3 regions of the Kitasatospora sp. NBC_01539 genome follow, and region 2 is predicted to be linked to each of the others. Evidence: riboswitches for the same ligand, from Rfam matches in the RefSeq annotation. Region 2 holds a riboswitch; each other region holds the start of a gene.
The links. A riboswitch is a leader RNA that binds a small molecule or an ion and turns the genes downstream of it on or off. The one in region 2 is predicted to bind thiamine pyrophosphate.

Region 1 (3,269 bases), 1.9 Mb from region 2:
TCGGCGAGGCCCAGGGCCCGCGCCGCCTCGGCGGCCGCCAGACCCTTCGCCTCTGCCGCCGCCGCCTCGGCCAGGCCGGTCGCCTTGGTGGCCTCCGCCGACGCGAGGCCGCGGGCCCGGGTCGCCTCCGCGTCCGCGGTGGCCGCGACCTTCACCCGGTTCGCCTCCGCCGTCGCGTTCAGCTCGGTCTCCCGGGCCAGCGCCTCCGCCGCGGAGATCCGGGCGTCGCGGTCGGCCTGCGCCTTCGTCCGCGTCTCGTACGCGCGGGCGTCGGCCGGCTTGCGGACGTCCGCCTGGAGCTGCTGCTCCTTGCGGTGCGCCTCCAGCTCGGCGACCTTCGTCTCCTGCACGACCACCTCCTGCCGGGAGGCGGCCTGCGCCAGCGGACCGGCCTGCATCGCGCGGGCCGTCGCCGTCTCCAGCTCGGCCTGGTACCCGGCCTGCTGGATGCCGGAGTTGCGGGTGGCCTCGGCCTTGCGGGCGAACGCCTCCTGCTCGGCCTCCGTGGCCCGCCGGTCCGCCTCGGCGGCGGCGATCCGGGCGTCGCGCTGCACGGCGGCCGCGTGCGGTGCGGCGAGGTTCCGGATGTAGCCGGTCGGGTCCAGGATCTCCTGGATCTGCAGCGAGTCGATGATCAGGCCGAGCTTCTCCATCTCGCTGCCCGACGCGGCCCGGGTCTCCCCGGTCATCCGCTCGCGGTCGCGGATCATGTCCTCGACCGTCAACCCGCCGACGATGGAGCGGAGATGACCGGCGAAGACGTTGTGCACCCGGTGGCCCATCATCTTCTGCTGGTCGAGGAAGCGGCGCGCGGCGTTGGCGATCGACACCGGGTCGTCGCCCACCTTGAAGATCACCACGCCCTTCACGTGCACCGGGATCCCCTGCGACGTCACGCACTCCACGTCCAGGTCGGCCTCGTTGAGATCGAGCGAGAGCCTGCGGACGACCTGGACGCCCGGCGTCACCAGCGTGCCGCGCCCGGTGACGATCCGGAATCCGAGTCCCTCCGCGACCCCCTCGGACCGGTGCTTCGAACCGGAGATGATCAGTGCCTCGTTCGGCTCGGCGACCCGCCACATGAGCTTGAACAGCACGATCAGGACGATGATCGAGGCCACGACGGCCCCGGCGATGCCGATGAGCATCGGCTGATTCCCCCTTCAGGGCACGCCGGCGTCCCGTGGCTGCGCTCTGGTGTGCAGGAAGGCGCGGAAGCCGGCGGCAGCAGGAGATTCTGCGCCTGCCGTGATCTCCGCGGAAGAGCCTGCGGCCCTCGATCCGCCCACGAACGCGTCAAGATTCCGTCAAAGCGCCGCCACGTACACCGTCCGCGGCGGCTGGTACTCGACCACCAGCACCGGCGTACCCGGCGCGAAACCCTCGCCCGGCACCGCCGGGTACGCGAGGAACGCCTCCGTGCCCTGCCGTTCCGCGACGTGCACCAGCACCTCGCCGACCAGCCCCGTCCCGACCCTGCCGGTCACCCGGCCCGTGCTGCCCACCATGCCGACAGTGTGCTCCCCCGGCCCACTGGCCGGAACCCGTCTGGACCGGTCCCGGGCCGCCCGCTACGGTGTTGACGTCTTGTTGCGGACGCCCGTCCGCAACCAACGGGAGCTCGGAGCACCGGGCTGAGAGGGCGCTGAAGGGTTCGCAGGTGTGCGAACCGACCGCTGCGCCGACCGCAGGAACCTGACCGGGTAATGCCGGCGTAGGGAGTAAGAGGTCTCATGACCACGTTCGAAGCACAGCCGACGTCTGCCTCCGGCCGGACGGCCGACAGCACGTCCACCGGCTATCCGACCCCGGCCTGGCGCAAGGCCTACCACCAGGGCAGCAGCCCCGACCTGCAGGTGCCGTACCGCGAGGTCGTCCTCACCGACGGCCGCAGCGTGCCGCTGTACGACACCTCCGGCCCGTACACCGACCCCGGCCACACCTCCGACGTGCGGCGCGGCCTGCCCGCCCTGCGCGACCCGTGGATCCGCCGGCGCGGTGACGTCGAGGAGTACGACGGCCGCGAGGCGCGCCCCGAGGACGACGGCATCAAGCACACCGCGCCGCGCGGCGGCAACCTGCGCAACCTCGACGCGGTCTTCCCCGGCCGGCCGCGCCGCCCGCTGCGCGGCCGTCACGGAGCCGCCGTCACCCAGCTCGCCTACGCGAAGCGGGGGACGGTCACCCCGGAGATGGAGTTCGTGGCCCTGCGGGAGGGCCTGGCGCCGGAGTTCGTGCGCGACGAGGTCGCCCGCGGGCGGGCCGTCATCCCGGTGAACGTCAACCACCCGGAGGTCGAGCCGGCGATCATCGGCACCAACTTCCTGGTGAAGATCAACGCCAACATCGGCAACTCCGCCGTCACCTCCTCCATCGAGGAGGAGGTGGAGAAGATGACGTGGGCCACCCGCTGGGGCGCCGACACCGTCATGGACCTCTCCACCGGCCGCAACATCCACACCACCCGCGAGTGGATCCTGCGGAACTCCCCCGTGCCGATCGGCACCGTGCCGCTCTACCAGGCCCTGGAGAAGGTCGACGGCCGTGCCGAGGAGCTCAGTTGGGCCGTCTACCGCGACACGGTCGTCGAGCAGTGCGAGCAGGGCGTCGACTACATGACCGTGCACGCCGGCGTGCTGCTGCGGTACGTGCCGATGACCGCCCGCCGCAAGACCGGCATCGTCTCGCGCGGCGGCTCGATCATGGCCGCCTGGTGCCTCGCCCACCACGAGGAGAACTTCCTCTACACGAACTTCGAGGAACTCTGCGACATCCTCGCCGCGTACGACGTCACCTTCTCGCTCGGTGACGGCCTGCGGCCCGGCTCCATCGCGGACGCCAACGACGAGGCCCAGTTCGCCGAACTGCAGACCCTCGGCGAGCTCGGCCGGGTCGCCCGCGCGCGCGACGTCCAGGTGATGATCGAGGGCCCGGGCCACGTCCCGATGCACAAGATCAGGGAGAACATGGAGCTGCAGAAGGAGATCTGCGACGAGGCTCCCTTCTACACGCTCGGCCCGCTCACCACGGACGTCGCCCCCGGCTACGACCACATCACCTCCGGCATCGGCGCCGCCATGATCGCCTGGTGGGGCACGGCGATGCTCTGCTACGTCACGCCGAAGGAGCACCTCGGCCTGCCGAACCGCGACGACGTGAAGACCGGCGTCATCACGTACAAGATCGCCGCGCACGCCGCCGACCTGGCGAAGGGCCACCCCGGCGCCCAGGCCTGGGACGACGCCCTCTCCGACGCCCGGTTCGAGTTC
Region 2 (3,269 bases):
GCGGGCACCGGCAGGTCGTCCTGCCCGAGGTGCAGCACGTCCGGGCCGGCGGCGTGCGCCACGTCGGCCCGGTCGTTGACCGCGAAGAGCTTGCCGTGGCGGCGGGCCGCGTCGGCGAAGACCTCCAGGTGCTCCAGCTCCTGCCGGGCCTCCAGACCCTTGTCGCGCAACTGCACGACGTCCACGCCGCCGGCCAGCACCGCGTCCAGGAACTCGGGCAGGTCGCCCTGCTCGCGCCGGGCGTCGGTGCACAGGTAGAGGCGGGCGTCGGCGAGCCGCGCGCGCGGGTCGGCGGTCATCAGAGCGCCATCGCCTGGGCGCGGCGCTTGACCTCGGTGGCACGGTTCTCGATCAGGGCCTGCATCGGGCTGCCGGGCAGCGACGGGTCCTCGGTGAACATCCACTCGAGGATCTCCTCGGTGCTGAAACCGCAGTCCTTCAGCACCGTCAGGGTGCCGACCAGGTGCTTCACCAGGCCGTCGTCCTCCACGAAGGCGGCCGGCACCTGCAGCGACCGGTTCGGTCCTCGGCGGACGGTCAGCAGGGTGCCCGCCTTGGCCATGTTGCGGACCTCGGTGATCTGGACACCCCACCGCTCGGAGATGTCGGGCAGGTACAGCCAGGCCGGGACCAGGGCGTCAATCTTCGGATCAATCTCGCTCACAGCACCAGACTGCCACCTGAACGGCCCCCGGCGCACACGGCCCCCACCGGCGCCACCGGCCGGTCACGGACCGTGACGGCGCGCGGGGTCAGCCCGCGGCCGCCTTGAGCTGCACCGCGGGGTCCGCGGCGAGGGCCCGGTCGAGCACCGCGCCACGTTCGATCAGCCGCTTCGCCTGGGCCAGGTCACGCGGGCGGTCGACGGCGAGCAGCGCCGCCAGGGCGCCGCCGCGCAGCCACAGCACCGACCAGGAGGCGTCGTCGGGCGAGCCGCGCCACAGCGGTTCGTCACCGTCCGCGCGGTGGCCCGCGTACTGCACCGTCCGTCCGAACTGCTCCGACCAGAAGTAGGGCACCGGGTCGTACGGCGCCTCCGAACCCAGCACCGAGGCCGCCGCCGCCCCGCCCGACCGCAGGGCGTGGTCCCAGTGCTGCACGGCCAGCCGTGTGCCGGAGCGCGCCGACGGGTACGCGACGCAGTCGCCGGCGGCCCACACGCCGGGGGCGGTGGTGCGCAGCCGGTCGTCCACGAGCACGGCGCCCGCCGCGTCGAGGGCCACGGCGGAGCCCGCCAGCCAGCCGGTGGCCGGGCGGGCACCGATGCCGGTCACCACGAGGTCGGCCTCGACGCGCCCGCCGTCCGCGAGCAGCAGGCCGCCCGGCTCGACGGCGGCCACGCCGGTGCCGCAGCGCAGGTCGACCCCGGCGTCCGCGTACCAGGCGGTCATCAGCGCGCCGAGCTCCGGCGGCAGGGCGCCGGGCAGCGGGGCCGGTCCGGCCTCGACGACCGTGACCGCGCAGCCGAGCTGCCTGGCCACGGTGGCGGTCTCGGCGCCGATCCAGCCGGCGCCGACCAGGGCCAGGCGGGTGCCGGGGGTGAGGTCCGCGCGCAGGGCGAGGGCGTCGTCGACGGTGCGCAGCACGCGGGCGCCGGCGGTGCCGGGCAGCAGACGGGGCGCGGCGCCGGTGGCGAGGACGAGGGCGTCGTGGGTGACCGGCCCGCCGTCGGTGTGCAGCACGCCGGGTTCGAGGCCGGTGGCCCGGCGGCCCAGCAGCAGTTCGACGCCGAGGGCGTCCCAGTCGAGGTCGAGAGCGGTGGAGTCGGCCAGGCCGAGCAGCACCTCCTTGGAGAGCGGCGGCCGGTCGTAGGGGCGGTGCGGCTCGTCGCCGACCAGGGTGATCCGGGCGGTCAGGCCGCCCTGCCGCAGGGCTGCCGCGCACTGCGCACCCGCCATGCCGGCGCCGACGACGACCACCCTGTCCGTACCGCTGAGCTCCACCACGCCGGTCACCCTATCGGCCGGGGTGTCCGCCCTGTGTACGTCCTTTAGGGGAGCGCGACACGCGGCGTTATGGTGGGTGCACACCTCACACGGGAGCCCGGTGCACCGGGCTGAGAGGCGGGCTGGTGCGGCCTGCGACCGTCCGAACCTGATCCGGGTCATGCCGGCGAAGGGAGCAGAAGCGACGTGGCACGGCCTCACTCCGACGTGCTGGTGATCGGCGGCGGCATCATCGGCCTGGGGGTCGCCTGGCGGGCGGCCCAGCACGGCCTGTCGGTGACCCTCGTCGACCCGGCCCCGGGCGGCGGCGCGGCGCAGGTCGCCGCCGGCATGCTCGCCCCGGTCACCGAACTGCAGTACGGCGAGGAGCCGCTGCTGCGCCTGGGCATGGCCTCCAACGAGCGGTACGCGGCGTTCGCCGCCGAGCTCACGGAGGTGACCGGCCTGGACACCGGCTACCGGGAGACCGGTACCCTCGCCGTCGCGCTGGACTCCGACGACCGCGAGGAACTGCGCGAGCTGCACGCCTTCCAGGCGCGGCTCGGCCTCACCTCGCACTGGCTGACCGGCCGCGAGTGCCGGCGCCTGGAGCCGATGCTCGCCCCGGGCGTCCGCGGCGGCCTGCACGTCACCGGCGACCACCAGGTGGACGGCCGCCGGCTCGCCCGCGCCCTCGTCGAGGCCTGCACCCGGGCCGGCGTCGCCTTCGAGCGGGCCCTCGCCGCCGAACTCCTGCTGGACGGCGACCGGGCGGTGGGGGCGCGCACCGACGCGGGCACCGTGTGCCCGGCCGGCCGGGTGGTGCTCGCGGCCGGTTCCCGCAGCCACCTGCTGCCCGGGCTGCCGCCGGGCGTGCTGCCGCCGGTGCGGCCGGTGAAGGGGCAGGTGCTGCGGCTGCACGTACCGCCCGCGTACCGGCCGTTCCTGGCCCGCAACGTCCGTGCGGTGGTGCGCGGGCAGCACGTCTACCTGGTGCCGCGTGCCGACGGCGAGCTCGTCATCGGCGCGACGACCGAGGAGCAGGGCCATGACACCACCGTCACCGCGGGCGGCGTGTACGAGCTCCTGCGCGACGCGCACGCGCTCGTGCCCGGCCTGACCGAGCTGCCGCTGGTCGAGACGGGCGCCGGGCTGCGGCCGGGCTCGCCCGACAACGCGCCGCTGCTCGGCCCCACCGCGCTGCCCGGCCTGGTCGCCGCGACCGGCCACTACCGCAACGGGGTGCTGCTCACGCCCGTCACCGCCGACCTGGTCGGCGCGTACCTGGCGACCGGCCGCGTGCCGGACCTCGCCGCCCCCTTCTCCCCCGACCGCTTCCGTCCG
Region 3 (3,269 bases), 1.6 Mb from region 2:
CCTGGTTGATCGGGATGGCGAAGCCGAGGCCGATCGAGCCGGCCCGGCCGGAGCCGCTGGTGTTGGACTGGATCGCCGAGTTGATGCCGATGACCGCGCCGGAGGCGTTGAGCAGGGGGCCGCCGGAGTTGCCGGGGTTGATCGAGGCGTCGGTCTGCAGGGCGTTCATGTAGGAGGCCTGGGCACCGGTCTCGTCGCCGGAGGCGACGGGGCGGTCCTTGGCGCTGATGATGCCGGTGGTGACGGTGCCTTCGAGGCCGTACGGGGCGCCGATGGCGATGGTGGCGTCGCCGACGGCGGCCTTGTCGGAGTCGCCGAGGGGCAGCGGGTTGAGCTTGTCCCTGGGCGGGTTGTCGAGCTTGACGACGGCGACGTCGTAGCCCTGGGCCCGGCCGACGACGGACGCGTCGTACGAGGAGCCGTCGGAGAACTTGACCGTGAGCTTGCCGCCGTTGGCGGCGGGGGCGACCACGTGGTTGTTGGTGAGGATGTGGCCCTCGGTGTCGAAGACGAAGCCGGTGCCGGTGCCGGACTCCTGGGAGCCGGTCGCCTTGATGGTGACGGTGCTGGGCAGCGCCTTCGCCGCGATGCCCGCCACGGAGTCGGGGGCGCGGTCGGTCACCTTGCGGCTGTCGCTGACGCTGACGGTGGTGCTGGAGTGCCCGGCGCTGCTGTCGCTGCCGTCTCCGTCGGAGACGGCGACGCCGATCGCCCCGCCGGCCACACCGGCGACGAGGGCGACGGCCGCGACGAGGGCGATGAGCCCGCCGCGCTTGCGGCGCGGGGCGGGGCCGCCCGCGGAGGCGTACGGGTAACCGGGGCCGCCGGGCTCGGCCGGTCCGCCGGGGACCCCGGGGCCGCCGGTGGGGTGGCCCCAGCCGCCGACGGGGTGGCCCGCGCCGAACGGGTGGTGCGCCTCGGTCGGGGCGGAGGGTCCGGCGGGCGGCGGGGTGCCGGGGGTGCCCGGCGTGCCGTACGGGTCGGTCGACCCGGTGGCCGGAGCCGCCGGGACCGGCGCAGCCACCGGGACCGGGACAGCCGCCGGGGCGGCGTACGGGTCGGCGGCGACCGGGGCGGCGTACGGGTTGGACGCCTGCGGCTGGGGCACGACGGGCGGCGGCGCGTCGATGTAGGCGGGCGCGGCCTGGGGTGCGGCGGGCGGCGGCGCGTCCAGGTAGGCGGGCGCGGCCTGGGGCACGACGGGCGGCGGGGCATCGATGTACGGGGACGGCGCGGCGGGCGCGGGTGGCGCGGCCGGGGCGTCGCTCAGCTTGGCGAAGGCGAGCGTGGGCGCGGACTCGACGACCGGCGGCGCGGCGGCCGGCGCGGTGTCGTGAGCCGGACCCACCGCCTGGGGCGCACCGGAGGGCTGGCCCTCCTGCGGCCCGGTGGACCCACTCGCGTGCTCGGTGCTCACGGACGACCTCCATAGCTGACAGGACCTAGAACCATAGTTTTTCGCATCCCGGATTCGGTTGCCGTAAGGAGCCCCCTGAAGAACGCCTAAGAATCCTTAGGTGTCCCCGACGAACCGCCCTCCGACCTGGTCCGGAGCCCTCTGCTCCGTCCCGCGATCCGGACGGCGGACCTCCGGGCCTTGGCCTCCGGGACTGCGCCGGATAGCCTGTCGTCCTATCTGAACACGCGGGAGCTTGGACCTTCCAGGCTGAGAGTGCGCCGATCGACCGGCCGGGCAGTGACCGGCCGGGCCGAGGTGGCGCAGACCGCCTGAACCTGTCCGGGTAATGCCGGCGTAGGGAGTATCGGCCATGACGGCTGTTCCGCCTGCCTCTTTTTCCGATCCTGGAACCGGGTCTGAGCCCGTCGCCCCGGACGGCGCGCGTGTCGAGGCGCCGCTGGTGCTGGACACCGCTCCCCCGCGGACGCTGGACTTCCGGGCGCAGTTCGCGCTCTGGGCCAACCTCGGCGTCAGTCTGATCGGCTTCCAGAGCGCGGTCACGGTGCTGGTGGTGGGCGGCCGTGAGCTGTCGTTCGCCGCGGCCGTGACGGCGATCGTCGCGGGCACGGTCATCGGCACCTCGATGCTGGGCGTGGCGGCGCTGATCGGCGCCCGGACGGGCGCGCCGGCGATGGCGATGCTGCGCGGGCTGTTCGGCACCCGGCTCTCCTTCCTGCCGACGGTGCTCAACATCCTGCAGTGCATCGGCTGGGGCGTGTTCGAGCTGATCGTGATCGCCGGCGGCGCGCAGACGGTGGCGGGCACGCAGGGGTGGCGCTGGCTGTTCGTGCTGCTCGCCGGCGTGGTCACGACGGTGCTGACGATCTGGCCGCTCGGCGCGATCGCGGTGCTGCGCAAGTACGTGGCGGTCGCGGTGGGCGTGGCGATGGTGTACTTCACCGTCCAGCTCGGCCGGCAGGGCTTCCCGGACCCGGGCGCGGGCAACTGGCACGGTTTCCTGACGGCGACCGACGCGGTCATCGCGGTGTCGGTCTCCTTCGTGCCGCTGGCCGCGGACTACACCCGGCACGCCCGCACCGCGACGTCGGCCTTCTGGGGCAGCTTCACCGGGTACTCGCTGGCCCAGGCCTGGTGCTACGCCCTCGGCCTGATCGCGCTGCTGCAGTCGGGCGGCGACCCGTCGAAGGTGTTCTCCTCCTTCACCGGGGTGGCCGCCGGCTGGGTGTTCCTGCTGGTGCTGGTGGTGCGCGAGACCGACCAGTCGTTCGCCAACGTGTACTCGACGGCGATGTCCGTCCACAACCTCCTGCCGCGGGTCGACCGCCGTCTGCTCACCGGCGGGATCGGCGCGCTGGTGACGCTGCTGGCGCTGCGCATCCAGGAGGGCGAGTTCTACGAGACCTACGCGAACTTCCTCTACCTGATCGGCGCGGTCTTCGTGCCGCTGCTGGCGGTGCTGGCGGTGGACTACTTCTTCGGCGCCGGCCGGCAGGGCTGGAACACCGCGCAGGACGCCCCGGCCCGGCCGCTGATGCTGCTGCCGTGGGTGCTCGGCTTCGCCGCGTACCAGTTCCTGGCGCCGACCGGCATCGCCGACTGGTGGACGGACTTCTGGATGCGGCTGCGGGACGCGGTGGGCTTCACTCCGCAGTCCTGGACGTCGGCCTCGCTGTTCGGCTTCCTCGTGGCGGCGCTCGCGACCTGGGGCCTGACGGCGCTGACCGGCCGGACCTCCGGCACCGGGGCGGACGCCCGCTGACGGCCGTACCGGCCGACCGGCAGGACTAACCGGACCGACCCGAACCAGCCGGACCGACCCGGACCGACCCGGCAGGCCACCGCCCGCCGG

Region 1: it holds a riboswitch for thiamine pyrophosphate, as region 2 does, so the genes downstream of both, thiC (phosphomethylpyrimidine synthase ThiC) here and thiO (glycine oxidase ThiO) in region 2, are expected to answer to the same signal.
Region 3: it holds a riboswitch for thiamine pyrophosphate, as region 2 does, so the genes downstream of both, OG335_RS19935 (purine-cytosine permease family protein) here and thiO (glycine oxidase ThiO) in region 2, are expected to answer to the same signal.

What each region holds. Positions count from the first base shown of each region.
Region 1 is NZ_CP109390.1:4,323,415-4,326,683, reverse strand. Features, by position in the region: gene OG335_RS18645 (flotillin family protein) at 1-1,148, opposite strand, end outside; gene OG335_RS18640 (hypothetical protein) at 1,308-1,508, opposite strand; TPP riboswitch at 1,606-1,738, shown strand; gene thiC (phosphomethylpyrimidine synthase ThiC) at 1,734-3,269, shown strand, end outside.
Region 2 is NZ_CP109390.1:6,257,566-6,260,834, reverse strand. Features, by position in the region: gene thiE (thiamine phosphate synthase) at 1-299, opposite strand, end outside; gene OG335_RS27140 (Rv2175c family DNA-binding protein) at 299-664, opposite strand; gene OG335_RS27135 (NAD(P)/FAD-dependent oxidoreductase) at 753-1,955, opposite strand; TPP riboswitch at 2,026-2,138, shown strand; gene thiO (glycine oxidase ThiO) at 2,133-3,269, shown strand, end outside.
Region 3 is NZ_CP109390.1:4,609,487-4,612,755, reverse strand. Features, by position in the region: gene OG335_RS19940 (S1C family serine protease) at 1-1,417, opposite strand, end outside; TPP riboswitch at 1,635-1,777, shown strand; gene OG335_RS19935 (purine-cytosine permease family protein) at 1,860-3,179, shown strand.